DNA from 3 places in the Mesorhizobium kowhaii genome. Region 2 is predicted to be linked to each of the others. Evidence: riboswitches for the same ligand, from Rfam matches in the RefSeq annotation. Region 2 holds a riboswitch; each other region holds the start of a gene.
What was found. A riboswitch is a leader RNA that binds a small molecule or an ion and turns the genes downstream of it on or off. The one in region 2 is predicted to bind cobalamin.
Positions count from the first base shown of each region.

Region 1 (10,415 bases), on a different contig from region 2:
TGCGGCCGATCCGGCCGAGCATCAGCGTCGACAAGCACATCACCAGCCCCGACATGATGTATGCCGGGCTGACCGATGGCGGCTTCAACCTGCCGGAAGTGCCCTATCTCAAGGTCAAGCCGGAGTTCCGCCGCCAGATCGTCGTCGACACCACCGGCGAGGCGCCCGGCACCATCGTCGTCCATCTGCAGGAGCGCATGCTCTATCTCGTCCAGCCGGGTGGTGATTCCATCCGCTATGGCGTCGGCATCGGCAAGGATGGCTTCCGCTGGTCCGGCCGCGCCAACATCCAGTACGGCAGGGAATGGCCGACCTGGACGCCGCCACCCGAAATGATTGCCCGCAAGCCGGAACTGGTGAAATGGCAAGCCGGCCAGCCCGGCGGCCTCACCAATCCGCTCGGCGCCCGGGCGCTCTACATCTATCAGGACGGCAAGGACACCGGCTATCGCATCCACGGCTCGCCCGAATGGTGGAGCATTGGCCAGGCGATGTCGTCGGGCTGCGTGCGCCTGATCAACCAGGACATCATCGACCTCTACAGCCGCGTCTCCAAGAAGAACCCGGTCGTCGTCGTCTGATCGTGCCGGCCGCCGGCGCGGCCGCTTCTCTCTCTGTTTGAGCATGATCTCTGGCGAAACCCGGTTCTCACTCTTGGGTCAGGCCCAAGTGTCAGGCTCAAGGGCATGCTTTTCGGGATCATGCTCTGGTTCTCCCGTTGCGCGATAGCGAAAGACAGGCGAATGTGCCTGCGAATTCATCGCTCGGGAGACGTCAGGAATGGCCGGAACTTTTGTTATCGCGCAGGGCGGCGGCCCGACCGCCGTCATCAACCAGACGGTGGTCGGGGCGACGCTGGAGATCCGCAAGCGGCATCCCGGCGCCAAGGTGCTGGGCTCCATCCACGGCGTGCGCGGCATTCGTGACGGCAACTATGTCGACCTCTCCGCCATCCCAGAAGACCGGCTGCGGCTGATTGCCGGCACGCCAAGTGCAGCCCTTGGCTCGACGCGCGACAAGCCGGACGCCGCCTATTGCGAGGTCATCCTCAACGGGTTGAAGAAGGCCGGTGCCGACGCCTTCATCTATATCGGCGGCAACGATACGTCCGGCACGCAGCAGATCCTGACGGACGCCGCCGGCGGCACGATCGCCTTTGTCCATGCGCCGAAAACCATCGACAATGATCTTGAGGAAAACGATCACACGCCGGGCTTCATCTCGGCGGCCGAGTTCGTCGCCGGCGCCTTCCTGACCGTCGACCTCGATTTCCGCGCTCTGCCTGGTATCTATGTCGGTATCGTCATGGGCCGGCACGCTGGCTTCCTCACGGCTGCGGCTGCAGCCTGGCAACTCGACCCGGACAGCGGCCCGCATCTCGTCTATGTTCCGGAGCGCCCATTCTCGGCGGCCGGCTTCATCGATGACGTGCGCGCCACGCTCGATCGCCACAAGCGTTGCATCGTCGCGGTGTCGGAAGGTGTCAGCACCGCCGACGGCAAGGCGCTGGTCGAAAGCCTGGTGCCGCCGGAGAAACTGGAGCGCGACGCGCATGGCAACGTCAAGTTGTCCGGCAGCGACCTGCCGGCAGCGCTCGAACGCGCGCTGGCCGAGGGGCTGCCCGGCAAGCGGGCCCGCGTCGATGCGCTCGGCTATATGCCGCGCGGCTATATCGGCGCCATCAGCGCGGTCGACGCCCAGGAGGCATTCGATGCCGGCGCCTTCGCCGTCAGCGTCGCCGAACAGGGCGGCGGCTCGGTGGCGCTGCAATATGACGGCGCCAAAACGGTGCTGAAGAAGGTGCCGCTGAAGAACGTCGCCGGCAAGACCCGCCATATGCCCGACGATTTCATGAAGCCCGATGTCAATCAGCTGTCCGAGGCCGGCATGGCCTATCTCAAGCGGCTGGTGCCGGAGAAATACAAGGTCGGGAAGCCTTTCGTCTGATGCAGGCTCACACGTGATGCCGGGCTCAAAGATGATGCCGGACTGGTTCAGCAAGAGCATCGTCGACGAAAAGACGACGATGCTGACCGAACCGTTCGTGCATGATTATGTGCGTGCCAACATCTGGCATCTGCGCGGCCGCGATGTCGACCTGCTGGTCGACACCGGCATGGGCATCTGTCCGCTGGCGCCGGAGATCGAGACGCCGCATGGCAAGCAGCTGCTGGTCGTCGCCACCCATATCCATCTCGACCATGTCGGCTCGCTGCACGAGTTCCCGTTGCGGGCCGGGCCAAGGATGAGTGCCGCGCAGTTTGAGAGCATGGATGAGGCGGCGACCTACGCCTACATGTTCCACGATCTCGATGGCGCCGTGTCGAAATTGCCGGCACCTGGCTGGAAGGCAGCCGACTACAGGATCCCGTCAGCGCCATTGACGCGGACGCTTGACGAGGGCGACGTGGTCGATCTCGGCGACCGGCAGTTTCGCGTGCTGCATCTGCCCGGGCATTCGCCGGATTCGATCGCGCTGTTCGACGAGGCCGATGGCCTGTTCTTCAGCGGCGACGCCATCTACGACGACACGTTGATCGACGACCTGCCGGACTCCGATCGGACCGCCTATCGCCGCACGATGCAACGCCTGCTCGACATCCCGATCCGCATTGGCCATGGCGGCCACGGGCCAAGCTTCGACGGCAAGCGCATGCGCGAAATTGCAACGGCCTATCTCGAGCGAACCGGCGCGGGCTGATGCCTCGGCGGGGCAGGGAAGAGCGCCTGGCCTGTCGCCCGACGACATTGTGACCGGTCGCCGTCTGGAAATTAAATCTTCGTAAGGTCGCCTCAAAACCCTAAATCGGGCCAAGCCGTACCCTAGATGCAGGGCTGTCGATCTGGTCGGCTGCCATGCCAGGCGAGACGGGCAATCGCGATCTTCGACACGCCGGATGGCTGGTTCCCCAAGGGAGGCGGCCACAGCGCAGGATCAACTCTCGCCCGGACAAACGACCATGTCAGATATCCTTCGCAGACATCGCGTCGCGGCCTTGCTGGGCGCTGCGCTAATCATATCTCCCTTTGTCATATCTTTCGCCCAAAGTGCGAGCAACGCCGTTCCGACAACCCAGACACCTGTCGCCGGCATCACGGCACCCAACGGCTCGTTCGCCCCCATCGTGGCCGCCGACAAGCCGGCGGTGGTGACCGTCACCACCGTCATGAAGGCACAGCCGGAAAGCACGGATGACGGCATGCCTCTCGGCAACTCGCCGTTCGACGAATATTTCCGTCAATTCTTCGGCGACCAGGGCATGCCCGCTCCACAGACCCCGCCGCAGCAGGCCCCGCGTGCCGAAGCGCTCGGTTCCGGCTTCATCGTCGCTGCCGATGGCACCATCGTCACCAACAACCACGTCGTCGATGGCGCCTCTTCGATCAAGGTGACGCTCGACGACGGCACCGAGCTTCCCGCCAAGCTCGTCGGCCGCGATGCCAAGAACGATCTCGCGGTGCTCAAGATCAAAGCCGACAAGCCCTTGCCGACCGTCAAATGGGGTGATTCCGACAGGCTGATGACCGGCGACCAGGTGCTGGCGATCGGCAATCCGTTCGGCATCGGCACCACGGTCACCGCGGGCATTGTCTCAGCGCGCGGCCGCGATCTGCACAGCGGGCCGTTCGACGACTTCATCCAGATCGACGCGCCGATCAATCATGGCAATTCCGGCGGTCCGCTGGTCGATGTCAACGGCAATGTCGTCGGCATCAACACGGCGATCTATTCGCCCAATGGCGGCAGTGTCGGTGTCGGCTTCGCCATCCCGTCGGACCAGGCCCAGAAGGTGGTCGCCAAGCTGATGAAGGACGGCTCAATCCAGTACGGCTACCTCGGTGTCGAGATCCAGCCGGTGACGCCGGATGTGGCGAGTGCCATCGGGCTCGATCATCCTGGCGGCGCGCTGGTTTCGCAGGTCAATGACGGTTCGCCGGCTGCCAAGGCCGGCGTCGAGACCGGCGACGTTATCACCAGCTTTGCCAGACAGGATGTAAAGGATCCCAAGGACCTGTCGCGGGCCGTCGCCGATGTCGCACCCGGCGCCCGGGAATCGCTTGAGGTCTGGCGCAAGGGCAAGGCCATGGATATTTCCGTCGATGTCGGGCTCAACGGCGACGATGTGAAGACGGCATCCGTGACCGACGGGTCCGGCGCGCCGAGCGCCGGGCAAGGCAATCGAGTCCCCGCGATAGGCCTCGGCCTGATGGACATCACGCCCGACATTCGCCAGCAGATGAACCTAGCCGACAATCAGCACGGCGCGGTGGTTGCCAGCGTCAATCCCGACAAGGCGGCCGCGGCTTCCGGCATCCAGGCCGGTGACATCATTATCGCCGTCAATCAGGTGCCGGTGAAGAGCGCCAGGCAGGTCACCCAGGCGATCGCCCAGGCCGGCAAATCCGGCAGGAAATCGGTGCTGTTGCTGTTGGAGCGCGACGGCGGCCAGATTTATGTCGCGGTGCCGTTTGCCAATGGCTGACACGTGGCGCTGACTTGAAGGCAGGATCGGCGGGACTCGGCGACAACGAGCCGCCGATCCAGTCCGTCAAGATTTCAGTTGCCCGCCACGGCATCTTCGAGAAAACTGCATGAAGTCTGACAGATGGCCCGATGCAGGGGGATTGCCGCAATGGTCACCCGAGGTTTCCTTTCAGGACGGCGCCCGCCGACCGACGGCGACGCGCGCATCCCTCCAGGGCAATATCTCGAGCAGGGATTTCCGGTCCTGTCAGCCGGCCCGACGCCGCGGGTGCGCACCGAGGAGTGGTCGTTCACGCTGAAGCACGGGCCGCGGCCGATCAAGAAATGGAATTGGGCCGAGTTCAACGCCTTGCCGCTGACCAAGATGACACGCGACATCCATTGCGTGACCGCGTGGACCAAGTTCGACACGCCATGGCAAGGCGTGCTGATCGACGATATTCTCGCCGATGCCGGCATCGAGCCGCCGACCGCCTTCACGCTGGCGCATTCGTTCGACGGCTATTCCACCAATGTGCCGATAAAGGACCTCACCGCCGGCAAGGCGATGGTCGCGCTGTTTTACGAAGGCAAGCCGATCACGCCGGACCATGGCGGCCCGGCGCGGTTGCTGGTGCCGCATCTGTATTTCTGGAAATCGGCCAAATGGCTGAACGGCCTCCAGTTCACCGAGCGCGATGAGCCGGGTTTCTGGGAATTGCGCGGCTATCACATCTATGGCGACCCATGGCGTGAGCAGCGCTACACGAACGATCCATGAGCGACGCACAAGCGCCGCAATCGCCCTGGCAGACGGCCGGGATCGTCCGTATCGAAAAGCGCACGCCGCGTGTCACCAGCTTCTTTTTCCAGCCATCGCGGCCGTTCCCCTATCGGGCCGGTCAGCATGTCGACGTCAGGCTGACAGCGCCGGACGGCTATCAGGCGCGCCGCTCCTATTCGATTGCCTCCGCGCCCGAGACGGACGGGGTGATCGAACTGGCGATCGAAAAACTCGACGATGGCGAGGTCTCTCCGTTCTTCCATGACGTTGCAGCGGTTGGCGATGAGGTCGAACTGCGCGGGCCGCTCGGCGGGCATTTCATCTGGCCACACGATGATAGCGGGCCGCTTCTGTTGGTCGGGGGTGGTTCGGGCGTCGTGCCTTTGATGTCGATGGTCCGTCATCGCGCCAAGCGCAATTCGATGGTGCCCGTCGCCCTGGTCTTTTCAGCGCGGGTCTGGGACGAAGTGATCTTTCGCGACGAATTGATCGCTCTCGATGATCGCAAGGACGGCTTCGACCTCGTGCTGACACTGACGCGCGAAGCCGCGCGCCGTCCTGCCGATTATTCGCGGCGGGTGGACGTTCCCATGATGGTGCAATCCATGGCGCGGCTGCCCGGACCGCCTGATATCGCCTTCGTCTGCGGCTCCAACGCCTTCGTTTCGGCCGCCGCCCAAGCGCTGATCGATGCCGGCGTTGCAGCGGACATCATCCGCACCGAGCGCTACGGAGTTTGAACGGATGCAGCCCTTCGAGAGGTTTCTCGCAGCCGCCGTTCCGAGGCTCGGCATCGCCCACCGGTCACGCCTCGATTTCGAGCGCCGAAAGCGGTTTTGAGCAACAGGCGAGGATAAAGCCGTCGTCGATTTCGTGATCAAGGATGCCACCATTGTGGCTCATCTCGACGGTGCCCGCGACCTTCTTCACCTTGCAGGTTCCGCAGAGGCCGAACTCGCAGGCGGCGGGAATCCGCACGCCCGAGGCGCGGGCCGTTTGCAGCACGGTCTGGCCGGCGACGCATTCGGCGTCGACATCCGAAAGCGCGAATCGGATCGGCGTCGCGGCTTCGACGATGACGCCAGCGCCGTCTTCCGCCGGCGAGGTGAACGGTGCCGGAATCTCCTCCACAACAGGCGCCGCAAAGCTCTCCTGATGGTATTTCGTCATGTCGAAGCCGGCGGCGTCCAGCATGCCGCGCACGGCGCGCATGAAGGGATCGGGGCCGCAGCAGAAGATTTCGCGCTCGCGGAAATCGGGCGCCAGCAATGGCAGCCGGATCGCGTCGATGCGGCCCATATGGCCGAACCAGCCCTCGCGGCTCGATCGCTCCTCGATCATGAAGCCAAGCGACAGGCCCGGCATGCGGCTGCCGAGCAGCTCGAGCTCCTTGCGGAAAATGATCTCTTCGGGGCGTCGCGCGCAATTGACGAAGCCGACATCGGTCCATGGCGCGCAGTCGTTCAGCCAGCGCAGCATCGACATCATCGGCGTCACGCCGGAGCCGGCCGAAATGAACAGATACTTGGCCGCCGGGTGGCTGTGCAGCGAAAAGTCGCCGGTCGGCCCATAGGCCTTGACGTGCGAACCGGGCGTCAGATGGTCGAACATCCAGCGTGTGCCGATGCTGCCCGCTTGCGCCTTGATCGTCACCGCGATCGAGAACGGCCGCGATGGCGAAGACGACAGCGTGTAGGTGCGCATCAGCGGCCCGTCGGCGGTCGGCAGTTCCAGCGTCACGAACTGGCCCGGCTTGTAGCGGAACCAGGTCTGGTTGTCGGAGCGGAAGGTGAAGGTCTTCACATCAGGCGCTTCGTCGCTGACGCCGATCACTTCCAGCACCTGGAGCCTGTCGTTCCAGGGCGTCATCTGGTCGAGATGGCGATAGAGGCCAAGGTCCGTCATCGCATTCATCCTCTTGTCCCTTTTGTTCGGTGCATGCCGTGATCCCAAAACCGCCGGGCACTTTTGGGCGACATGCCCTAAAGCGCGTCGCGTCGAAACGGATTCATGCGCCGCGCTTTAAGTCTTTGTTTGTATGCATGTCGTTGTCTCGAAACCGGGGCCACTTTTGAGCGACATGCATTAGGCAACGCTGCGCAGCGCCGGCCGGCCGCCTTCGGCAAGGCGCGGACCGATGAACGACGCGTACCACTCGACGAACTGGATCACGCCCCCCTCATGCAGCTCCGAATAGGGGCCGGGCTCGTAGGCGGGCGACAGGATGCCGAAGGCATTTTCCTCGACGATGCGGCGGTCCTGATCGTTGGTCTCGGTCCAGACATGGGTAAGCTCGGCGAGATCGTAGTCGACGCCCTCGACCGCATCCTTGTGGACCAGCCATTTGGTCGTCACCGCGGTCTCCGTGGCGCTGATCGGCAGCACCCGGAAGGTGACGGCGTGGTCGCCCAGGATGTGGTTCCAGGTCGTCGGATAGTGATAGAGCAGCAAGGAACCGATGCGGTCGGTCGAAACGCTGTCGGATAGGTTCTTCTTGACCGCGCGCTTTCCCGTCATCGTGTAGCTGACGGCATCGCGCAGCAGCGGCGCGCGGGTGGCGCGGTACTGTCCGGCCGGATCGATGCGGAATTTGCTCGGCAGGCCGGCCGCTTCGCATTTCGCCCAGTGCGCAAGCATTTCCGGGTCGCTGTCGGCGCCTTGCACGCCGGTCACCGTGGGCGCTTCCGGGAAAGTCTTGCAGAGCTCCGGATGATTGCCGGCGCAATGGTAGCACTCGCGGTTGTTTTCCCAGACCAGCTTCCAGTTACCCTTCTCGACAATGGTCGATTCGAACGCCACCTTGGCCTCACGCAGCCGGTGCGGCAAAAGGTAAGGCTCGATCACCGCCCGCATCGGCGCGAAATCCGCCGGCTCCTTGGCCAGGCAGATGAAAATGTAGCCGCCGACGCTTTCGCAGGCGACGGGCTTCAAGCCGAACTGGCTCTTGTCGAAACCGTCGGCCATCTGCCTGGCAAACAAGAGCCTTCCGTCCAGCTCATAGGTCCATTGGTGATAAGGGCAGACCAGCTTTGCCGCCGTGCCCTTGTCGGAATTGCAGACGCGGCTACCGCGATGGCGGCAGGAATTGTGGAAGGCGTTGATCTTGCCTTGCTGGTCGCGGACAAGCACGACCGGATAGTCGCCGATCTGTGCCGTGATGTAGCTGCCCGGCTTCGGCAGTTCGCAATCATGGCCGATGAACAGCCAGTCGCGATACCAGATCAGCTCCATGTCGAGCTTGAAATAGTCTGGATCGGTGTAGAAGGGCTGTTCCAGCGAAAAGCCTTGCCGGCGCCCACTCAAGAGCCTCAGCATGTCGTTGCGAGCATCCATGTCCTGTCCTCGTTATCTAAGGACTGAACTGGTGGTGACGGAGGAAGGATCGGACGCAGGCCGGCGATGCGCCGGACATGCACTATCCACCTCTTGACCGCCCACCGCGATCAGTCGAGTTCAAACATCTCGGGCTGGTTTCCGGGCTCTGGAGTTGTCCTTGCGGACCATCGCGACACCTTCCCAGGCGATTGCCCAGTGGTCTCCCGTTGCGACTTGAACTCCACCACCGTTGCGGGGGCAGCGCCGGATTCTGACCGGCTTCCCAATTCTCCGCCTCGTCGTCACGAAGCGGCACCTGAGATGACATGATCTAATCACGATCGCGGGCGCGTCATCGGCATGAAAACGACATCGTATCCATGCGGCGCGACACGTGTGCGAAACGCCCAGGTTGGCGATTGCCGGGCCGAAATCCTATCTCTTCGGCAGCCATAGCCGGCTGCAATCTCCTCGAGTTCGACCCCTTGCCAGGGGCCAAAAAAGGTTAACGGTTTCGAAAAGTGACTATTAGCAGCATCTAAAATCGAACCGAACGGTTCGTTTCTGTTGACGGTGCGTGCAGGACGGGTGAACACTGGGCCTCCGACACAGTTGGTGATCTGGCCGGCGGTTTCATACAACTCTTTGATATAAATCAGAAAAACATTGAGTGTGGAAACTCCTGGCGCAATTTCAAGTGGCAGATTCTTGGTCCACGCGGAACAACTTCGTGATTGGAAATGGCTGGATGGCTTTCCCACATCGGGGCTGTCCGAACGACGCGATTTCATCCCAAGACACGCCGCTAGACGGACGGCAAAAATAAGAAATACTGGAGTACCAAAAAATGAAAAAGATCATTCTCACTGCCGCCGCCGTTCTGGCCATTTCCGGCAGCGCCTTCGCTAACGGTAGCGACCACTATGGTTCGAACGCCCCGGCAGCCACCGCTGTCGACAGCTCCTACACCGCTTCGGTCAAGAAGTCGGAACCGGCTGCTCAGACGCCTGTCCAGGGCAGCGACCGTAACCTCTTCGGCCACTAACAGCCGATTCCCAGAGGGCGTCGGCCTCGCTCCGCCGCCCTGGTGAAATCCAGAAATTCAGGAGAGCTAAAATGAACAAGATCCTCATCGCCGCCGCCGCCGTTCTGGCCATCTCCGGCAGCGCCTTCGCCGCCAGCGACAACTATGGTTCGAACGGCGCCAAACAGCCTGCAGCCGCGGTTGACCACTCGTACACGGCTTCCACCAAGACGTCGCAACCGGTTGCTCAGACGCCCGCTCAGGGCAGTGACCGCAACCTGTTCGGCAACAACTAACAGCCAACTCCCCGCGGACGGCGGGTCTGTCCCGCCGCCTTGGAGAGGCTCGAAAAATTCAGGAGACTAAAATGAACAAGATCCTTATTGCTACCGCTGCCGTTCTGGCGCTTTCCGGTAGCGCTTTCGCCGGCAGCGACAACTTTGGCTCCGATGGTGCCAATCAGCCCGCGGTCACGTCGGTTGACAGCTCGCATACGGGCTCGATCCGCAACACCGGTGGTTTCGTCGGCAAGCTGCTCAATTCGTCGGGCGACGTACAGAAGTCCGCCCCTCAGGGCAGCGACCGGAACCTCTTCGGCCACTAACAACCGAAGCTGATCTCCAAACAAGAGCGGCGGGCCTGTGCCCGCCGCTCTTTGTCTTTTATACGGCCTCCGATGTCCTGACCTCAGGCCGCCTTTGCTTCCGGCTGACGGAGCGAGAAGGAGTGCCCGTCCGCGTCGAAGATGTGAAGGTCGCTGGCGTCCGCGCTCAGCCGCAGCGTCGCCCCGCGCTTGACCTCGACATTGCCTGGCATCTTGGTCACCA
Region 1 is NZ_JBHLYT010000013.1:209,043-219,457, forward strand. It holds gene ACFFNA_RS13125 (L,D-transpeptidase) at 1-581, shown strand, start outside; gene ACFFNA_RS13130 (diphosphate--fructose-6-phosphate 1-phosphotransferase) at 781-1,947, shown strand; gene ACFFNA_RS13135 (MBL fold metallo-hydrolase) at 1,982-2,701, shown strand; gene ACFFNA_RS13140 (DegQ family serine endoprotease) at 2,961-4,484, shown strand; gene ACFFNA_RS13145 (molybdopterin-dependent oxidoreductase) at 4,635-5,246, shown strand; gene ACFFNA_RS13150 (ferredoxin reductase) at 5,243-5,989, shown strand; gene ACFFNA_RS13155 (FAD-binding oxidoreductase) at 6,054-7,154, opposite strand; gene ACFFNA_RS13160 (aromatic ring-hydroxylating oxygenase subunit alpha) at 7,335-8,582, opposite strand; cobalamin riboswitch at 8,698-8,899, opposite strand; gene ACFFNA_RS13165 (hypothetical protein) at 8,900-9,355, opposite strand; gene ACFFNA_RS13170 (DUF680 domain-containing protein) at 9,412-9,609, shown strand; gene ACFFNA_RS13175 (DUF680 domain-containing protein) at 9,681-9,884, shown strand; gene ACFFNA_RS13180 (DUF680 domain-containing protein) at 9,956-10,192, shown strand; gene ACFFNA_RS13185 (ABC transporter ATP-binding protein) at 10,276-10,415, opposite strand, start outside.
Region 1: it holds a riboswitch for cobalamin, as region 2 does, so the genes downstream of both, ACFFNA_RS13160 (aromatic ring-hydroxylating oxygenase subunit alpha) here and ACFFNA_RS01675 (CbtB domain-containing protein) in region 2, are expected to answer to the same signal.

Region 2 (10,415 bases):
GGCCAGGTCGCCATCACGGCGGACGACCAGATTCCGGAAGACGCCGGGACTCAGGCCGAACTCTGCTTCCGCAACATCGAAGCAGTGCTCGGCGAGGCCGGGCTGAGTCTGCAGGACATCGTCCGCATCAACGCCTATGTCACCGACCGCGCGCACCTGCGACCCTATATGGATGTCCGCGACCGGCTGTTTTCCACCCCGGCGCCGGCCTCGACACTGATGATCGTCTCTGGTTTCGCCCGACCCGAATTCAAGGTCGAGGTCGAGGCCATCGCGGCTGGGTGATCGACAGGCCGCCCTTGCCGCGCTAGAGCAATTCCAGGAAAAGTGTGAAACGGTTTTCCGTCCGGAATTGCGTTAAAACAAAGAGATAGAGCGGTTCGGCGTTTCCGTGAAACGGTGAAACGCTTTAGGTCTGGCCCGTTCATCGAAGAGGCATGACATGACTGTTGCGAAGAAGCGCGTGTGGTGGGGCGACTACCGCACAACCGAATACGCCTCGATCGATCCGGAGGCGACGATCGCCGTGCTGCCGCTGGCGGCGATCGAGCAGCATGGTCCGCATCTGCCGGTCTCGACCGACACCTCGATCATGAACGGCATGCTCGACACGGTGATTGCCCGCCTGCCTGACGATCTCGACATCCGCATCCTGCCGGTGCAGGCGGTGGGCAAGTCGAACGAGCATCTTCACGCACCGGGCACTCTCACCCTGCCGGCAACGACGCTGGTCGAGGCCTGGACCGAACTTGGCCTGTCGATCGCGCGGGCCGGCGTGCGCAAGCTGATCGTCGTCAACTCGCATGGTGGCAATGAGGAGATCATGGGCATCATCACGCGCGAATTGCGCGTGCGCGAAAACATGCTGGCGGCGAAGACCAGCTGGCAGCGCTTTGGCCGCCCCGCCGGCATGTACACCGAACTCGAGGACCGCCACGGCATCCATGGCGGCGATGTCGAGACGTCGCTGATGCTGCATTTCAGACCGGATCTCGTCGACATGGGCAAGGCTGACAATTTCGTTTCCAATGTCGCGAAGGCCGAAAAGGAATTTTCGCTGCTGCGCCACACCGGCACCCATGCCTTTGCCTGGATCGCCAGCGACCTCAACCCGAACGGCGTTGTCGGCGACGCCAGCATTGCGACGGCCGAGAAAGGCCGGCTGACCGCCGAACATCAGGCCGATGGTTTCATCAGCCTGCTGCGCGATGTGCGCAAGGCAAAGCTCGCCGAGTGGCTGAAGTAGCTGGTTTTAGTTGTCGATCTTCAGCGCGAAAGGCGTGCCTTCGAACGCGTCGGCGCCGCGCCCGATCGCCTGGATCGCCTCGATCATGCGGCCGTTGCGGTCGAGCAACATGTCGGCCACCGCAATCAGCCGCGGATTGGGCGTCGCTGAAGGTGACAGCGCCCGCAGCATCTGCGCCAGTTCGGCTTCGTCGCGTTTCGGCGCCAATGCTGCGGCGATAATGTAGGCAGAGGCGGTCGAGCGGCTGATGCCGGCATAGCAATGCACGACCATCGGCTTTGCCCGGTCCCATCGGCGCGCGAAATCGAGCAGGTTGCGGACATGCTCTTCGCCCGGCATGGTCATACCGTCCTGCGCCACCGCAATATCGTGCATGACCAGATGCAGATGGTTTTCCCGGGCGATCGAGGCCGGGCGGATCACCTCCGTTCCGGCGGCGAGCAGCGACAGCATGCGGTCGGCGCCGGTTCTTGCCACCGTTTCCTCGACCTTTGCCAGCGAGCAGACATGGATCATTGTTTCGAACCCTTCGATCGATCCTCGCGCCGCGATGCCCATTCGGCAAGAGCGGAGTCGAGCCGCTGCCATCCCTCCTGACTCCCCGGCAGGCCGGCGCGCAAGACACCCGGACGGTCGGCGAAATGGCGCAGCAGGATGCCGCGCTCGCCAAGTGCGGAAAACAGATCGTCGGCATCGGGCAAGCGGAGATAGCGGAACAATGTGGTGCCGCCCTCGACAGGAGCGCCGAAGCGGCCGAACAGCGCATCGAGCCGCGCCGATGCCTCCGCAAGGGATGCCCGCATCGCGTGCTGCCAGTCGATGTCGGCAAGCGCGCGAATGCCGTATTCCAGCGCCGGGCCGGCGACGGCCCATGGTCCGAATTGCGTGTCCAGCCGGTCGACCGTCGCTGCATCGGACAGCGCAAACCCGAGCCGTAGCCCGGCCAGGCCAAAGAACTTGCCGAACGAGCGCAGCACAACGATGCCGCCTAGGCCGACATCGCCGGCGAGACTGTGCTGACGTGGGCCGACATCCATGAACGCCTCGTCGACGACCAGCAGCCCGCCCTTGGCGCGCAGCCCTGCAGCCAGCGCCAGCAGCCTGTCGCGCTCCACGATGCGCCCATCCGGATTGTTGGGATTGACGATGATGGCAAGGTCGGCCTCCGCCAAAACTTCGAAGTCGCCGACCTCCGTCACCTCGTGTCCTGCGATCACAGCTGCCCGCGCATGTTCGGCATAGGTCGGACCCAGCACCAGCGCCTTGCCGGGCGCGATCAGCGATGCGACGCGCGGCAACAGGATCTGCGTGCCGGGTGCCGCCGCGACGTTGGCTGGAGAAGGCGCGCCATAGGCGTTCGCCGCGACCTCCGTCAGGTCGCGGGCGCGCCCGGATTCCGGCAGTCGCGACAGGGTGGTGGCGGGCAAGTCGAAAAGCGGGTAGGAGTGCGGATTGATACCGGTCGAGAGGTCGACGAAAGGCAGCACGGCGTTGGGGAAAAGCGCCCTCGCCCGGCCAAGACTTCCACCATGGTCCACCGCCGCCCCATCAAGAAGCTTCATGTCAATCCTGATCGCTTTCCTGTCATTGGCCGTCGAATTCGTCCTGGGCTACCCGGACTGGCTGTTTCGCGCCATCGGCCATCCGGTGACGTGGTTCGGCAGGCTGATATCCTTTCTCGACCGCAGGCTCAACCGCGCCACTGATCCCGACGCGCTGCGTCGCAAGCGTGGTGTCCAGGCACTGCTGGTCATCGTGCTGGTGCCGGCGGCGATCGGGCTCGGCGTGCAGATCCTGCTCTGGTTCGTTCCCATGGGATTGATCCTTGCCGCGCTTCTGGCGACATCACTCCTGTCGCAGAAGAGCCTTTACGAGCATGTCGAGGCCGTGGCCGACTCACTCGACACCGGTGGCCTAGCTCTGGGCCGTGTCGCCGTCTCGCGCATCGTCGGCCGCGATCCGGAAGCGCTGGACAGGGCCGGTGTCTGCCGTGCGGCGATCGAGAGCCTGGCCGAGAATTTTTCCGACGGCATTGTCGCTCCCGCCTTCTGGACCGGCGTCGGCGGGCTGGCCGGGGGCGCCGCCTACAAGGCCGCCAACACCGCCGATTCGATGATCGGCCACCGCACCCCGCGCCACGAGGCCTTCGGCTGGGCGGCGGCGCGCTTCGACGATTGGATCAATCTGCCGGCGTCAAGGCTGACGGCGCTGCTGATCGTATCGGCTGCGTTCCTCGTCAAAGGCGCGGATGCGAAAAATGCCTGGCATGCAGTGTGGCGCGACGCGAAAAAACACCGCTCGCCCAATGCCGGCTGGCCGGAAGCCGCGATGGCCGGCGCGCTCGGCCTGGCGCTCGCCGGACCGCGCAGCTACGGCGGCGTGCTGGTCGACGACGTCTTCATGGGCGAAGGCGGCCGGCGCGAAGCCGACAGCATCGACATAAGGCAGGCGCTGAAACTCTACCGCATCGCCGACTATCTGCTGATCGCGCTGTTCGGTTTGGTATCGGCAATCGTCATTGTAGCGTGATTGGGCCTTAACCCTCCCCACGTGGGAAGGGTAAAGCTCTCAGAATTCGATGCCTTGCTGCGCTTTCACGCCCGCGGAAAAATGGTGCTTGGTCACGCCCATTTCGGTGACGAGGTCGGCCGCCTCGACCAGCGCCGGCTTGGCGTTGCGGCCGGTGACGACGATATGCAGGCCCTCGCGACGAGTCTTCAATGCCTCAACCACTTTGTCGAGATCGAGATAATCATAGCGCAGCGCGATGTTCAGTTCGTCGAGCACCAGCAGGCTGATCGATGGATCGGCCATCAGCTCGAGCACTTTGGCCCATGCGGCTTCGGCCGCGGCGATGTCGCGCTTCAGATCCTGGGTTTCCCAGGTGAACCCCTCGCCCATCGCGTGCCAGACGACGCGGTCGCCAAAGGCGGCGAAGGCTTCCTTCTCGCCGGTGTGCCATTTGCCCTTGATGAACTGGACGACGCCGACACGCTTGCCGTAGCCAAGCATCCGCAGCGCCAGACCAAAGGCAGCAGTGGTCTTGCCCTTGCCGGGCCCGGTGTTGACGATCAGCAGCCCCTTCTCGACCGTCTTGCTCGCCACCTCGGCGTCCTGCACCGCCTTGCGCTTGGCCATCTTGGCGCGGTGGCGTTCTTCATCCCGGTCTTCGATGGGCTTGTTGTCGATATCGGTCATCTCATTTCACCTTGAGCGGCAGTCCCGCCACCATCAGCAGCACCGTATCGGCGATAGCGGCCACCTGCTGGTTGAGCCGGCCGGCGGCATCGCGAAATCGGCGCGCCAATGCGTTGTCCGGCACGATGCCTTGCCCGACTTCGTTGGACACCACGAACCAGGGCCCGCGCGGCCGCGACAGCACGTCAGCCAGCCGACGGTATTCCAGATCGAGGTCGTTTTCGGCCAGCATATGATTGGTCAGCCACAGTGTCAGGCAGTCGACAAGCACCGGCTGATTGTCCGGCAAGGCCTCGAGCGCGCCTGCGAGATCGAGCGGTGCGTCGATGGTCGTCCAGCCTTCACCGCGCCGCGAGCGGTGCAACGCTATGCGCTCACGCATCTCGTCATCATAGGCTTCCGCCGTGGCGATATAGGCCCATGGCGGCGGCGAGGTCGTCGCCAGGGTTTCGGCGTGCGCGCTCTTGCCGGAGCGCGCACCACCGATGATGAAGGTCAGCGTGCTGCGATCAGGCAAAGCTGTCGCGCAGGCTGGTCGCGGTGCCGGTGAAGCGGCCGCGCGCCACGCCGACGACCGCGCCGAGCACCAGCCAGAACACCAGGTTGGTCACGGTCACCGCAACCACGAACTGGTGGTGCAGGCCTTCCGGGATCGGCGTCTCGAAACTGTCGGGCTGCGGTGCGCCGACAACATGCGGCGCGACGATCAGCAAGACGGCAAGGATCACAAGCGGCAGCGACTTGCGGAAGGCGATCAGGCCGAGACCCGCCGCGGTCGCCACCACGGTTGCCCACCACCAGATCTGGCGCTGCGTGAGATCGGCCGCCGGCATGGCAGGCAATTCCGGTGGCAGACCGAGACCAGGCGCCAGCGTGAACACGGCAAAGCCGGCCAGGCCCCAGAACACGCCCTGGCGCCAATTGCCGATGCCACCGGCGAATTCGGAAACCGCAACCAGGATCAGCGCGAAACCGATGCCGGTGACGATGTTGGCAACCACGCTGAAGGCGAAACGCTCGAAACCGTCGGCCGGCGCCCAGCCTTCGTCTTCCGCTGCCGGAGCGGCTGCTTCCGCCGGCGCCGGGGCGGCAGAGCTCATGGCATTCGCCGCCGGAGCGGCTGTGCTCATGGCATTGGTATCCGTTGCGGCCGGAGCTGCATGTTCATGGTGATGGCCGCCGCCGGCCTGCTCGTAGACTTCCGCCTTGAGGATCAGCGGCACGGTGGCATAGGCCTGCATGCAGGCGAGAACGACGCCAGCCACGAGCCCTGCGATCGCCGCGATGAACACGACGTTGCGAAACAGGTTCATGATGTCAAATCCTCGTCAGTGGCAGGGAAACGCCATCGAATGGCGATAGTCGTGAGCCGCATTGTGGACCGCATCGATATGCGAGAAGCCGACAAAGCCGACAACGAAGATGCCGAGCAGTGCCACGAGCGCAAGCTGCATGAAGCGCGACTGCGAGGAGACGGAGGCGCCGAGGGAGACGGAAGCGGTAGTCATGTCTTGTCCTTTCGCCCTCCACCCGAGGGCATCGAAGTCAGTTTCCTGTCGCCGGCAGGTCTCCTGGCTCGCGGATCAGCGCCCTTCTCCACCTTCCCGAAGAAAAACCTTCAGTGGCATATGGAGAGGACTACCGCACACAGTTGCGGGGGCAGCCACGGCATTGGGCAACAAGTCAGCCCGCACCGCATTCCCTCTTGGCTCCAAACGGAACCGACGACAGCGCGACTATAGGGAAAATCGCCGCGACCGGCAAACCAAATTCCGACAATGCATGTCGCCGAAAAGTGCACAGCGGTTTTGGGAAAACGACATGCATGAAGCAAGAACGCATGTCGCCGAAAAGTGCGAAGCGGTTTTCGGAATAACGACCTGCGTAAGCAAGAATGCATGTCGCCGAAAAGTGCGCAAATCGGTCACCGGCACGACAATTGACAATTCCCGCGGTCGGGTGTCGGCTGACAATTTCACAGGAAGCCAGCCATGCAGCCCATTGCCAGCGAGCGCGATCCCTACAACGGCCTGACCCGGGCCGAACCGACGCTGCCGTCCTCCGCCTATTGGGATCCAGGGAGCTATCAAAGAGACCTCGACGCCATCTGGTACAGAAGCTGGCTGCTCGTCTGCCGCGAGGCCGATCTGGCCCAGCCGCTTTGCTTCCGCACCTTCCGCATCGGCACGCAGGAAATCGTCGTGCTGCGTGACGAAACCGGCGAACTGCGCGCATTTCACAACACTTGCCGCCATCGCGGTTCGCAGCTTTGCCAGGAAAGCGAAGGCCGGCTGAAGGCGCGGCTCATCACCTGCCCCTACCACGCCTGGTCCTATTCGCTGCGTGGCGATCTCGTGCGCGTGCCGTCGAAATCGCTGCCGGAAGGCTTCGACAAGGCCAATCATCCGCTCTATCGCGTCGCACTCTCGGTGTGGCGCGGTTTTGTCTTCGTCAATCTCGCCGAGGACGCTACCGGCTCGGCGGAGACATCCTTCGATCCGGCGTCCGGCAGTCTCGCCAACTGGCCGCTGGAAACGCTGGTTACCGGCCATGCGTTGCGCAAGGTGATGAACTGCAACTGGAAAATCTTTTGGGAAAACTTCAACGAGTGCCTGCATTGTCCGGGCGTCCACAAGGATCTGTCGCGGCTGGTGCCGATCTATGGCCGCGGCCTGATGGGCCGCCATGACGATCCCGAATGGTCTCGCCACGCCGACAATGACGCGCCCGAGTTTTCCGGCGGCCTGCGCGCCGGCGCCGAGACATGGTCGCGCGACGGCCAGGCGCATGGGCCGGTCTTTGCCGGTCTCACACCAGCCGAGCGCGCCGCCGGCCAGACCTATGCCACCAACCTGCCGTCAATGTTCGTCGTCGGCCATGTCGACTATGTCAGAACCGTGCGGCTGGTACCGCTCGGCCCCGAGCAGACCGAGCTTGTCGCCGAATGGCTGTTTGCGCCCGAGGCACTGATGGCAACCGATATCGACAACATCGTCGCCTTCGGCAAACAGGTGCTGGAGGAGGATGCGGCGATCTGCGAAATCAACCAGAAAGGCCTGCGCTCGATGCGCCACGAAGCCGGTGTGCTGATGCCCGAGGAATACGACCTGCACCGCTTCCACAACTGGGTCCGCGAACGGCACACAGCGGTTACCCCCAAGCCCTGAAGATCACAGCGATTTCGGCAGGTATCGCCAGGTCACGAAGCCGCAAACCGCCGCCAGCAGGCCGAGCGTGACGAACACCGAGCCCAGCCCAAAGAACGCCAGCACCACCGAATAGACCAGCGGTGGCGTCAGCTCCGAAAAGTCGAGATAGGTGCGGTAGACCGCCGCCATCTGCGACCTTTCATAGGATCGCACCGAGCGCATGAAGGCGGTCGAGCCCAGAGCGTCGAGCGCAATGGTGAAGAAAGCGCCGCAGAGCAGGAAGGCACCGGTAAGCAGCGGCACTGTTTCGCCAACCGCGCCCGCCGCCAGAAGCATGGCCGACATGGCGAAATAGGCAAATGTCATGGTTCGCCGGCCACCAAAGCGCTTTCCCGCATTGCCCCAGAAAATGGCCATGAACAGCAGCGCATTGCCGGCCGAAACCAGCAGGCCACCGGCCAGCTTGCCCTCTCCGGTGATGACCATGAACAGCGGCCCGTAGACGAAGAACGTCGTCCAGAAGCAAGAACGGCCGAAGGCGATCAGCCAGGCCAGCCTCAGCCTGGGCTGGGCGACGAAGCGGCCGATATTGGCGAGCGGGTTGGCCGGCCGCGTCTTGCCGGGGCGGATCGACGGGTTGTCGCCAAGCCGGTAGGTCCAGAACAGCGCCAGCAAGGCCATCGCGAACACCGCCACTGCACCATGCACGGCATAGATGCCGAAGCGCGTGTAGAGGAAAATGCCGAGCGTTGGCCCGCCGGTCCAGGCGAACATCGACCACGCCATGCGCAGCGATTCGGCCTGCATGAAGTCGGTCTTGCGGATGTGGTCCATGATGTAGAGGTTGAGCGTGATCGACAGTGCGCTGGCGCCCATCACCCGGCACAGCATGCCGGCAAGTTGCCCGGCAAGCGTATGGGTGACGAAGAACAGGGAACCGATCGCCAGCAGGCAGGCGCCTGCGGTGTAGACCCAGCGCCGGGCAAAGCGGCGGATCAGCATCGGCATGAACAACGTCACTGACAGGCCCAGCATCGCCACAATGGTATAGAGGATCGAGACGATCTGCTCGTTGTGGAGGATCTCGTAGGCCTGGATCGGGATGACGCTCGACACCGTGGCGCGGGCGAAGGATTCGACCGCATAGAGCGAAGCAAAGGTGCGCGCATCCGCGGCCTTGAGGGCCGGTAGCCAGATCGGATGGCGCACATGGGTGGACATTGCTTCCCCAAAGCAGAATCACCGGGTCAAATCTGCCGTGGTGATTCCTGGGCCGGTAACAGGAAACCGACGCCTACCCGGCAAAAAGCGAAGTCGGCCAAAGGCTTTCCGGCACTGGCCTAAAGCGGCGCCTGATCCGGCGTCTGCAGCGCTGCCCATACCGAAGCGCCCGGCCTTCTTTTGTCCGGGGCAACCGTGATAGTCGTCTTGCGGGGCTGAATCAGAATCCGAGACCATGAGCATCCACACGCCGACCGCACCCGTCCAGGATCAATCGAAGCGCATCGTCGCCATCGACATCGTGCGCGGCATCGCGCTCATCGCCATGGCGAGCTATCATTTCACCTGGGACCTGGAATTCTTTGGCTACACCGATCCCGGCCTCACCGCCTTCGGCTGGTGGAAGATCTACGCGCGCTGCATCGCTTCGACCTTCCTGTTCCTGGTCGGCGTCAGCCTGTACCTCGCCCATGGCCGAATAATCCGCTGGAATGGCTTCTGGAGGCGTTTCGCCATGGTCGCCGGAGCGGCGATCGCCATCTCGGTCGTCACCCGCATCGCCACGCCGGACGGTTTTATCTTCTTCGGCATCCTGCACGAGATTGCGCTGGCCAGCCTGCTCGGCCTCGCCTTCCTGCGGCTGCCGGCGCTGCTGACGTTGCTTGTGGCAGCGCTGGTCATCGCAGCGCCCGTCTATCTGCGCTTCGAGGCCTTCGACCATCCGTGGCTGTGGTGGGTCGGCCTGTCAGCGGTCAATCCGCGTTCCAACGACTACGTTCCGCTGTTTCCGTGGTTCGGCGCCGTGCTTGCGGGTGTCGCGGTGACGAAACTCGCCTCCGCTTCGGGCCTGCTTGCCCGGCTTGCCGAATTGGCACCCGGTCGCTGGGCCAACCCGCTGGTCTTCATCGGCCGCCACAGCCTGGCCTTCTATCTGATCCACCAGCCGCTGCTGATCGGTTGTGTGTGGCTGTTTTCGCAAATCATGCCGGCGCAGGTCGAAACCCCGCAGGTGAATTTCCTGAAAACCTGCCAGCTGTCTTGCGAGCAGTCGCGCGACACCGAGTTCTGTTCGAGCTACTGTGTCTGCATGCTCGATACGCTGGAGGGCGAGGCCTCGCTTGATCGGCTCTACAACAACGACCAGACTGCCGAATGGAAGGCGCACTTAAGTGATCTCGCCGGCATGTGCACCGCCAAGACCGACAGCAAGATGATGGAGGAAGGGGTCAAATGACCGAGAACCAGCCGAAGGCAGGGCTCATACCGTGGCCGCCGCTGATCTACACTGCCGCCATAGCCATCAGCATCGCACTCGGCCTGCTCTATCCCCTGCCCTGGATCGGCGACCTTCTGGGTGATATTCTTTTCGCCGCTGGCTGGGTGGCCCTGTTCGGCGTCGCGGCGCTCTGGTTCACCGCCATCCGCACCATGATCCGGGCCAAGACAACGCTCAACCCCAACGCGGTGCCCGATCACCTGGTCACCACAGGTCCCTTCGGCATCACCCGCAATCCGATGTATCTGGCCAACACGCTGCTGTTGATCGGCGTCGCCTTTGTCTCGGGGATCGCATGGTTCCTGCCGCTGGCATTCATCGCGGC
Region 2 is NZ_JBHLYT010000002.1:187,237-197,651, forward strand. It holds gene ACFFNA_RS01635 (RidA family protein) at 1-285, shown strand, start outside; gene ACFFNA_RS01640 (creatininase family protein) at 443-1,246, shown strand; gene ACFFNA_RS01645 (tyrosine phosphatase family protein) at 1,253-1,762, opposite strand; gene cobD (threonine-phosphate decarboxylase CobD) at 1,759-2,808, opposite strand; gene cbiB (adenosylcobinamide-phosphate synthase CbiB) at 2,807-3,775, shown strand; gene cobO (cob(I)yrinic acid a,c-diamide adenosyltransferase) at 3,815-4,444, opposite strand; gene cobU (bifunctional adenosylcobinamide kinase/adenosylcobinamide-phosphate guanylyltransferase) at 4,446-4,961, opposite strand; gene ACFFNA_RS01670 (CbtA family protein) at 4,954-5,757, opposite strand; gene ACFFNA_RS01675 (CbtB domain-containing protein) at 5,773-5,952, opposite strand; cobalamin riboswitch at 5,989-6,185, opposite strand; gene ACFFNA_RS01680 (aromatic ring-hydroxylating oxygenase subunit alpha) at 6,436-7,611, shown strand; gene ACFFNA_RS01685 (MFS transporter) at 7,615-8,814, opposite strand; gene ACFFNA_RS01690 (heparan-alpha-glucosaminide N-acetyltransferase) at 9,050-10,048, shown strand; gene ACFFNA_RS01695 (methyltransferase family protein) at 10,045-10,415, shown strand, end outside.

Region 3 (10,415 bases), on a different contig from region 2:
ACGGTGACGCAGGAGGAAGTCGGCGATTCCGGCGTCTATTTCCTGTCCGATCTGTCGCGCGGCGTCACCGGCGAAATACATCACGTCGATTCGGGCTACCACGTCGTCGGCATGAAGGCGGTCGACGCGCCGGATATTTCGACGGTCAAGGAATAACGCCCCGCCAAACCGTCGTCCGTCCCGATCCCGCCCCGGAAGACCTGATGTACCCGCTGGTTTATATCGTGCGCCACGGCCAGACCGCGTGGAACGCCGAAGCCCGGCTGCAGGGGCAGGCCGACACCGACCTCAATGCGCTTGGCCGCGAGCAGGCCACCGGCAACGGCCATCGGCTGGCCGCGTTGGTGCAAGATCCCGAGGATTTCGATTTCGTCGCCAGCCCGATGAAACGAACGCGCGAAACGATGCAGCGCATCCGTGCCGCGATGAAGCTCGATCCAGATGCCTATCGAACCGATCCTCGACTGGTCGAAGTCAATTTCGGCGATTGGCAGGGGTTTACCTTTGCCGAGCTCAAGACGCGGTATCCGGGCGCGAAGCGGACACGCGCGCTGGACAAATGGAACTTTCAGCCGCCCGGCGAGGGCGCGGAGAGTTACCAGATGCTGCTCGAACGGGTGCAGCCCTTGTTCGATGCGATCGAACGCCGGACGATCTGCGTGACGCATGGCGGGGTCATGCGAGCCCTGTTTCGCTTCGTGGAGGGGATGGCAGAGGACGAGGCGGCGAACCTGGAAATACCGCAGGACCGTGTGCTCAGGCTGCAGGGTGAACGCCTGGAGTGGCTCTAGCTATGAAGGCTATACATCCGAGACTGGTTTAGAAGGCTCCCAACTCTTGGCCCCGGTCGTTAAGGATGAACGTGTTATTCGATGTAGGTCACCACACCCGTTTCAAGATCATAGATTGCCGCGACGATCTTCAGCTTCCCGGCCCCGGTGAGACCGGCCAAGAGCTTGCTTGAAACGGCCAGGCGCCGCGCAGTTCGCCGCGCGCTCTCCTTAGCGGTGTTGTCGACGAAATCGCCCGCCTCGCTCCGCACCGCGATCGCCGCAGGCAGGATCGGTTCGATCATCGGGCCGATCGCGCCCGGATAGGTAGCGTTCTTGGTGACCACGTCGCAAGCCGCCTTGACGGCACCGCAGCTTGTGTGCGCGAGCACGACGATCAATGGCGAGCCGAGCACCGCCGCGCCGTATTCGACCGTGCCGAGCGTCGCGGTGTCGACGAGGTTGCCAGCATTCCGGGCGACGAATAGGTCTCCAACGCCGTGGCCGCCGAAGATCAACTCAGGCGGAACGCGACTGTCGGCGCAACTGATGACCGTAGCCCAAGGCGCCTGGTGTGCGGCAACAGCGTTCCGCTCCGCGGCAAGGTCAATCGAGCAGAGTTCCGGGTGGCTGACATAGCGTTCGTTGCCGGACTTCAACGCGGCGATCGCTTCATCAGGGGACAGCGTCGTTGCAGTGCCCTCGGCCGCGCGCGCCGACCAGGAAGCTCCACCAAGACCGATCGCGACGAGCCCCGCGCCGACCTTGAGGAAATCCCTCCGGTCGACCCCTTCGCCCTCGCAGTCGCTGCACATTGTTCGGCCCCCGCCGCGGATCTTCCATTCGATGGCTGGATCTGCGAGCTGAGATTGCTACCAACGGATGGCGTTGGCAAGGGCCGGCCCTCGCCCAGCGCGCCCAAGCTGCTTGGACAAGAAGATAAAGCCGATTCCGACCCTGTCGGAATGGATCTGGCCGTGCGGAGCCGGAAAGCGCTTATTCGGTGTCCGGCAATTCCATGTCGGTGACGATGTTCTCGCCATTGGTCTCATCGTAGGCGATGACGACGTCCATGCCCGGCTTCAGCGAGTCGAGATCTGTCTCGGCATTCAGCTTGTAGGACTTGCCGTCATCCAGCGTCAGCGTCGCCGTGTCCTTGTCGATCTTCTTGATCAGGCCTTCGGTCTGGCCAGCGAAAGCGGCGGTGGAAAGCAGCAGCGTGGCGGCAACGGCGCCAATCAGGGTACGCATGGTCGTTCCTTTTTGTCATTGCACCGGCATGGCGGCGGCAGGCGATGGCTGGCGGATGGAAGAGAGCAGAAACCAACCGAATGTGTCAAAACTAAATCCGCCAGATCACAGTTTGACCCCTGTGAAAAACGCCAATAGAAGGCAGACCACAGCGCCGCGCGTCCTCTTGGATGCGCAGGGACGCTGTAGCACTTTTGATTTTGCGCATGATCCTTTCCGAAAATTGCTTCGATTTCGGGTCATGTGCTAAGCCGGCTCCGACGCCGGGGCAGGGTCATTTCATGTCTCACAACACGTTCGGCCACCTTTTCCGCGTCACCACCTGGGGCGAAAGCCACGGCGCCGCACTCGGCTGTGTGGTCGACGGCTGTCCGCCCGGCATCCGCTTCACTCAGCGAGACATCCAGGCCGAACTCGACAAGCGCCGGCCGGGCCAGTCACGCTTCGTCACCCAGCGCCGCGAACCCGATGAAGTGAAGGTGCTGTCGGGCTTCATCCTCGACGAGGACGGCGAGACGATGATCACCACCGGCACGCCGGTGTCGATGCTGATCGAGAATGTCGACCAGCGCTCGAAGGACTATGGCGAAATCGCCCGCCAATATCGGCCCGGCCATGCCGATTACACCTATGACGTCAAATATGGCGTGCGCGATTATCGCGGCGGCGGCCGCTCCTCGGCCCGCGAGACGGCGGCGCGCGTGGCGGCCGGAGCACTCGCCCGCAAGGTGGTGCCGGGCGTGGTGGTGCGCGGCGCGCTGGTGTCGATGGGCGAAAAATCGATCGATCGCGCCAACTGGAACTGGAATTTCATCGGCGACGCGGAAAATCCGTTCTTCACCCCAGATCCGGCTTCCGTCCCCGTCTTCACGCAGTATCTCGACGGCATCCGCAAGGCGGGATCCTCGGTCGGTGCGGTGATCGAGATCGTTGCCGATGGTGTTCCGGCTGGCCTCGGCGCACCGATCTACGCCAAGCTCGACCAGGACATTGCGTCCGGCCTGATGTCGATCAACGCCGTCAAGGGCGTCGAGATCGGCAATGGTTTCGAGGCCGCCCGCATCACCGGCGAGCAGAATGCCGACGAGATGCGCATGGGCAATGACGGCAAGCCGGTGTTCCTGTCCAACAATGCCGGCGGTATCCTCGGCGGCATCTCGACCGGCCAGGCGATCATCGCCCGTTTCGCCGTCAAGCCGACCTCATCGATCCTGACGCCGCGAAAGTCGATCGACAAGGACGGTAACGACGTCGAGATCATGACCAAGGGTCGTCACGATCCATGTGTCGGCATCCGCGCCGTGCCGATCGGCGAGGCGATGGTTGCCTGCGCCATTGCCGATCATTATCTGCGTCATAGGGGACAGACAGGGAAGGGAATAGGGAATAGGCAGTAGGCAGTAGGCAGTAGTTAGGCCGCCTACAGAGCCAGCCATTTTTCCTTTTCCCTACTCCCTTACTGCCCTACTCCCTATTCCCTGCGAGCGAAGCGAGCCCAATGCCTTACGACCAGAAGAAAATCGTCGAAGCCCTGCGCGCTTTCGAGCGCGGCGAGATCGTCGTCGTCATGGACGATGACGGGCGCGAGAACGAGGGCGACCTGATCGTCGCTGCCGTCCACTGCACGCCGGAGAAGATGGCGTTCATCATCCGTCACACCTCCGGCATCGTCTGCACGCCGATGCCGCGCGAGGAGGCCAAGCGGCTCAACCTGTCGCCGATGGTCGCCGACAATGATTCCGCCCATACCACCGCCTTCACCGTCAGCGTCGATTTCAAGCACGGCACGACCACAGGCATTTCGGCCGAGGACCGCACGTTGACCGTGCGCAATCTCGCCAACGGCAATGTCGGCGGCTCGGATTTCGTCCGCCCCGGCCATATCTTTCCGCTGATCGCGCGCGAGGGCGGCGTGCTGATGCGCTCGGGCCATACCGAAGCTGCGGTCGATCTGTGCAAGCTCGCCGGCCTGGCGCCAGTCGGCGTCATCTCGGAACTGGTCAACGACGACGGCACCGTCAAGCGCGGCCCGCAGGTTTCGGCCTTTGCCGAAGAGCATGGCCTCAAACAGGTTTCGGTCGCCGACCTCATCGCCTACCGGCAACGCAAGGAAACGCTGGTCGAACGCGTGGCTTGCTCCGAAATCGACACGCTCGGCGGCAAGGCGCAGGTCTTCACCTACACGTTGCCCTGGGACTCGATGCATCACGTCGCCATTGTCTTCGGCGACATCCGCGACGGCGAGGAGGTGCCGGTGCGCCTGCATTCCGAGGATGTGGTGACCGACGTGTTCGGCACCAGCCATCGGCTGGACGGCATCATGAAGGCGATGGGCGAGCGCAGGCGTGGTGTCATCGTCTATCTGCGCGAGGGCTCCGTCGGCGTCGCCCATCAGGAGCGCAAGCGGCCGGCCAGCGGCGACCGCGAGGATCACGAAGAGGCGCGCCGCCGTGAGAACGAATGGCGCGAGATTGGTCTCGGCGCGCAGATCCTCAAGGATCTCGGCATTTCCTCGATCAATCTGATCGCTTCACGCGAACGCCACTATGTCGGTCTCGAGGGCTTTGGCATCCACATCGCCAAGACCGAGATTCTCTGAAGGGCAACCACCGGGATAGCGCCCGGTCCGTTCGAAACCGGGCGCTTCGGGGATCATTCTGCAGGAACGACGCCTGCTTCGCATCCGTCCAGGTCGCATTTAGGCGTGGCAAGGCTGCGCTGGCCAAGCAGTACGGTGGCCAGTGCGATTGTACCTGAAGCCACCGACACCCAGAACCCGTTCTGGGCGCCGAATGCATCCACCACCGAGCCGGCCGCGAACGAGCCCAGCGCCATGCCGATGCCGATCCCGGTGGTCACCCAGGTGATGCCCTCAGTCAGCATCGCTTCCGGCACGTGCCGCTCGATCAAGCCGAATGCCGTGATGAAGGTCGGTGAGATCGCCACGCCGCTGACGAAGACGGCCAGCGCCAGAAGCGGCACCGTGTCGGCGGCGAGCAACGGCAGCGCTGTGAGCGCGATGACGGCGACGGCGATAGCAAGTTGACGCTGCAGGGCCATTTTCAGGTTGAGCGCCCCGACGATGATGCCGAGCACGAACGACCCCAGCGCGTAGACACCGATGACCAGGCTTGCGGCGGCCGGCTGGCCAAGCTCCTTGGTGATCGCCACGGTGCTCACTTCCGTCGTCGCGAAGGTTGCGCCGATGAAGATCAGGGCGAAGGTGATGATCTGCACCGGCCGCAGGCGGATTGCCGAGCCGCGCGAACCCTGTTCCGCCGGCCGCACTTGCGGCTCGGTCGAACGCTGCAGGATGAACGCCGTCGAGCCGACGGCAAGGAACAGCGTGCTCGCCAGCATTCCCGCTTCCGGGAACAGGGCGGCACTCAGGCCCACCGACAGCGATGCCCCGGCAACGTAGACCAGCTCGTCCGCCGCCGACTCGAAGGCGAATGCGGTGTTCATTTCGGGCCGCCCGCGGAAAATCTCGGTCCAGCGCGCGCGCACCATTGCCGGGATGCTGGGCATCGCCGCGGCGAGCAGCGCCGACACGAACAACGTCCATGCCGGCCAGTCCTGATTGGCCGCCACAATCAGGACTGCGAAGGCGAGCACGGAGATGATCGTGGTCGGCACCACGATCCGCGTCTGGCCAACGCGGTCCACCAGCCTTGATATCTGCGGCGCCGCGAAAGCGTTGGCCAGCGCGAATGTCGCGGAAACGGCGCCGGCCAGCCAGTACTCGCCGCGCGTCTGCGACAGCATCGCCACGATGCCGATTGGCGCCATCGCAATCGGCAGTCGAGCCATGAAGCCTGCGCTTGCAAAGCCCTTGGCGCCGGGGGCGCGAAAGATTTCCGAATAGGGATTTTGCATGGTCCGGTTCCTCGACAAAGGAAGATTCGACAATTACATACGAAGCGTATGATTGTTAGATAGATCATACGCCACGTATGTCAATTGGCATACGGTGCGTATGTTAATGGGTCCAGAAGCCATGCACAAACCTCGCAAGGAAATGATCGCCGAGACCCGCGCCAAGCTGATCGCGGCGGCCCGCCATGCCTTCGGTACGATCGGCTATGCCCAGGCCTCGATGGATGATTTCACTGCCTCGGCCGGGCTGACGCGCGGCGCACTCTATCATCACTTCGGCGACAAGAAGGGATTACTGCAGGCGGTCATCGCCGAAATCGACGGCGAGATGGCGGCGCGCGTGAACGAAGTGGCGTCGAGAGCGCCGACCCGCTGGCAGCATTTCGTCGACGAATGCACGACCTATATCGAGATGGCGCTGGAGCCGGAAATCCAGCGCATCATGTTCCGGGATGGCCCGGCCGTGCTGGGAGATCCGGCACAATGGCCGAACGCCAATGCGTGCATCGCTTCAATGACCGGCCACCTGACGACGCTGCAGGAGGAGGGGGTTATCGTCTCCAGCCTCGACCCCGAGACCGCCTCGCGGCTGATCAACGGAGCGAGCAGTCAGGCGGCACAGCGGATCGCCAATTCGAACGACCCCGAAGCGACGTCGAAGAAGGTGGTGACGGCGTTCAAGCAACTGCTTGAGGGTCTGCTCAAAAAGCCGGGTCCGCAGCCGAACTAGAATCCCCATTGGCGGCCTGGCCCGCTACTGCCCGCGATTGACAATAACCGGTTTGAGCGCATCCTCCTGCGCCATCTCTGAGCGGGAGATTCGGGGCATGTGGGATTTCGATATTGGCAGGTCGGTGTCCATCATGATGCGGACCTGGCCCTTCATTGTCTTTCGCATGATCGTCTATTTCGGCATCACGCTGGCCTACATCATGGCGACCGGCACCGGCGCCTCCGTTGGCTACGGCGTCGGCCATATCTCCACCGATCCCGACGGACCGCTGTCCTTTGCCTTGTGGGGCGGCGTGGTTGGCTTTGGCGTCGTCTCGATCGCCGTCTACTGGATCCGCGAATACATCCTGTATGTCGTCAAGGCCGGCCATATCGCGGTCATGGTCCATCTGATCGACGGCCGTGACATTCCCGCCGGCCAGAACCAGATTGCCTACGCCAAGGACATCGTGACCCAGCGTTTTGCCGAGGCCAACATGCTTTTTGTCGTCGACCAGCTGGTCAAGGGCGCCATCCGCGCCATTACCGGGCTGATCGGCGGCATCGCCGCCTTCCTGCCGATTCCGGGCTTGGGCGGCCTGGTCTCCTTCATCAACACGGTGATCCGCCTGTCGCTGACCTATGTCGACGAAATCATCCTCGGCTACAACATCCGCATCAATTCAGCCTCGCCGTTCGAGACGGCGCGGCAAGGCGTCGTGCTCTACGCCCAGAACGCCGAGATCATGGTCAAGAACGCCGTCTGGCTGGCGGTCATCATGTGGGGCGTGTCGTTCGTCATCTTCCTGTTGATGCTGGCTCCGGCCGGCGCCATTCTTTTCCTCATGCCCGGGCAACTTGCCGGTTGGGCCTTCGTGCTCGCCATCGTCTTCGCCTGGGCCTTCAAGGCAGCGTTCATCGAACCCTTCGCCATCGCCTGCCTGATGCAGGTCTATTTCAGGACTGTCGAAGGCCAGGTGCCAGATCCCGCCTGGGACGCCCGGCTGGCCGAAGCGTCGTCGAAGTTCAGGGAACTCAAAGACAAGGCGCTGGCCTCCTTCGGCGGCTCGCGCTGGGGCACGGCCGGCGCGACCCGCTGATCAGCGGTGGTCGCCGATGCGACGTCAACGGCATTGAGGCGCTGCACGGTCGATTTGAGCAGCGCTTCACCTTGCCCGGAAAAGGTCTCGCTCATGATCAGCTCCGGCAGCGGCAAGCGGCGGCCCCAGCCATGCGCTTCGAGGTCTGGCTTTGGCGCGAACTCGGAAACATGGCCGACGCAGAGATAGGCGACCGGCGTCACATGCTCGGGAATTGACAGCAGGCTTTTCAATGCCTGCGCCTCGATGATGCTGACCCAGCCGACACCGACGCCTTCGGCGCGCGCCGCCAGCCAGAAATTCTGCACCGCGCAGACCGTGCTGTAGAGGTCCATCTCCGGATTGTGCCAGCGCCCCAGCGGCGAACCCTTCGAGCGCTGGCGGTCGCACGTGATGCAGATGTTGAGCGCGCTTTCGCAGATGCCTTCCAGCTTGAGCTTGCGGTAGAGCGCCTGCCGGTCTTCCGCGATGGCCGGCAATTCCTGCTCACGTGCCGCCAGGAACAGGTCGCGCACTTTTTCCCGTCGCTCGGCATCGCGAATGACGATGAAATTCCAAGGCTGCATGAAGCCGACCGACGGCGCATGGTGAGCGGCAAGCAGCAGCCGCGCCAGCACCTCAACGTCGAGCGCGTTTGGCAGGAAATGGCTGCGGACATCGCGCCGCGTGAACATGGCGCGATAGACCGCGTCGCGCGCGCTCTGGTCAAATCCGTCGCCAACAGCAGCGGTCATGTGTTCCGGCATCGCGTGTCCCCTTGCGATTGCAGTAGATGCCATCCGCCTGACCATGCGGATGACGATGTCTGCCAGGCCGGTCTTCTGGCTCGGGATCAACCCGCGTCCGGTGCCTTCCCGTCATCGACAGTGGCATTTACCGGCGCGGTCCCCCTCACAGCGTTGGGCACGCCACGGAGTTCAACCGTGTTCCCGATTCTCCCGCTTGCGGCGGGCACCAGGCAGTGGCAGCGACCTTACGCCGAAGCGCCGAGGACGCCAATGCCTGCAGCGACACCAATGGACGCATGTGTGATTTTCCCCAACCATCAGGCCACAACGCATGGCCATCGCGACGTCGGGGCACTAGATAGGGAAGATGACCACTCGTCTCTACACCCATCCAATCTTCCTTGAGCACATCACGCCGCCGGGTCACCCTGAGCGGCCGGATCGCTTGCGCGCCATCGAGCGGGTGCTCGACGATGAAGCTTTTACCGCGCTCGATCGCGTCCAGGCGACCGAGGGCGATGAGGCCACGATCCTCTACGCGCATCCCGCCGATTTCGTCGCCCGTGTCCGCGCCGCCATTCCCGACGAGGGCATCGCCCGCATCGACGCCGACACCACCGCCAGCCCGAAGAGCTGGCAAGCGGCGATAACCGCGATCGGCGCCGCCAATGCAGCCGTGGATGACGTTTTCACTGGCCGCGCCGACAATGTCTTCGTCGCCGCCCGGCCGCCCGGCCACCATGCCGAAAAAACCACGGCCATGGGTTTCTGCCTCTTCAACACGGCGGCGATCGCCGCGCGCTATGCGCAGAGGAAACATGGCGTCGAGCGCGTTGCGGTCGTCGACTGGGATGTGCATCACGGCAACGGCACGCAGGATATTTTCTGGGACGATCCATCGGTGCTCTATTGCTCGACCCACCAGATGCCGCTCTATCCCGGCACCGGGGCAAAGAGCGAAACCGGCGCCGGCAATATCGTCAACGCGCCGTTGGCGCCGCAGACCGGCAGCGAGGTTTTCCGCGATGCCTTCCTGTCGCGTGTCCTGCCGGCACTCGACAATTTCGCGCCCGACCTCATCATCATTTCGGCCGGCTTCGATGCGCACCATCGCGATCCGCTGGCCGAGATCAACCTGACCGAGGATGATTTCGACTGGGCGACCGGCCAGCTGATGCAGCGCGCCACGCGCCACAGCGGCAACCGGCTCGTCAGCCTGCTCGAGGGTGGCTACGATCTGCAGGGACTGGCATTTTCGGTCGCCGCCCATGTCGGGCGACTGATGAAAGGATGAATGATGGCTGGTGAGACCAACGAAGATATCAAGGCGATGAGCTTCGAACAGGCACTCGACGCGCTGGAAAAGATCGTCGATGATCTGGAGCGTGGCGACGTGCCGCTCGACCAGTCGATCAGGATCTATGAGCGCGGCGAGGCGCTGAAGGCACATTGCGACCGGCTGCTGAAGGCCGCCGAGGACAAGGTCGAGAAGATCAGGCTGTCGCGCGACGGCAAGCCGGTTGGAACGGAGCCGCTCGACGCCGACTGAGGCATGCTGCCGAACGATGGTCTTGCCTCACCGGTTTTTGGACATGATCATGATCGAGGATAGAAGCCGTCTCGATTGAAACGGCTTCAGGACAAGAGGAGGTTCGGAAACGATGTGCAGAAACATCAAGACCCTGTTCAATTTTGATCCGCCGGCAACCCATGACGAGGTGCGCGACGCAGCACTTCAGTTTGTCCGCAAATTGAGCGGAACGACGCGACCTTCGAAGCAGAACCAGCACGCCTTCGACCATGCGGTCGAAGCCATTGCGGTGTCGGCGCGCGAGCTTCTCGGCTCCCTCGAAACCCATCAGCATCCTCGCAATCGCGAAGAGGTGGCGGCCAAGGCGCGGGCGAAGGCGGCGGTCCGTTTCGCCTGATGCGGCAAGCAGGCACGGCCACTGACAAGGAGAGTCCATGAGTTTCTTCCC
Region 3 is NZ_JBHLYT010000053.1:155,633-166,047, reverse strand. It holds gene fabI (enoyl-ACP reductase FabI) at 1-156, shown strand, start outside; gene ACFFNA_RS28225 (histidine phosphatase family protein) at 204-791, shown strand; gene ACFFNA_RS28220 (carbonic anhydrase) at 866-1,585, opposite strand; gene ACFFNA_RS28215 (DUF1344 domain-containing protein) at 1,767-2,021, opposite strand; gene aroC (chorismate synthase) at 2,303-3,418, shown strand; gene ribB (3,4-dihydroxy-2-butanone-4-phosphate synthase) at 3,520-4,620, shown strand; gene ACFFNA_RS28200 (MFS transporter) at 4,674-5,897, opposite strand; gene ACFFNA_RS28195 (TetR/AcrR family transcriptional regulator) at 6,019-6,627, shown strand; gene ACFFNA_RS28190 (hypothetical protein) at 6,725-7,708, shown strand; partial or broken gene bluB (5,6-dimethylbenzimidazole synthase) at 7,825-8,442, opposite strand; cobalamin riboswitch at 8,503-8,682, opposite strand; gene ACFFNA_RS28180 (histone deacetylase family protein) at 8,804-9,730, shown strand; gene ACFFNA_RS28175 (exodeoxyribonuclease VII small subunit) at 9,734-9,985, shown strand; gene ACFFNA_RS28170 (DUF2277 domain-containing protein) at 10,098-10,364, shown strand; gene ACFFNA_RS28165 (pirin family protein) at 10,402-10,415, shown strand, end outside.
Region 3: it holds a riboswitch for cobalamin, as region 2 does, so the genes downstream of both, bluB (5,6-dimethylbenzimidazole synthase) here and ACFFNA_RS01675 (CbtB domain-containing protein) in region 2, are expected to answer to the same signal.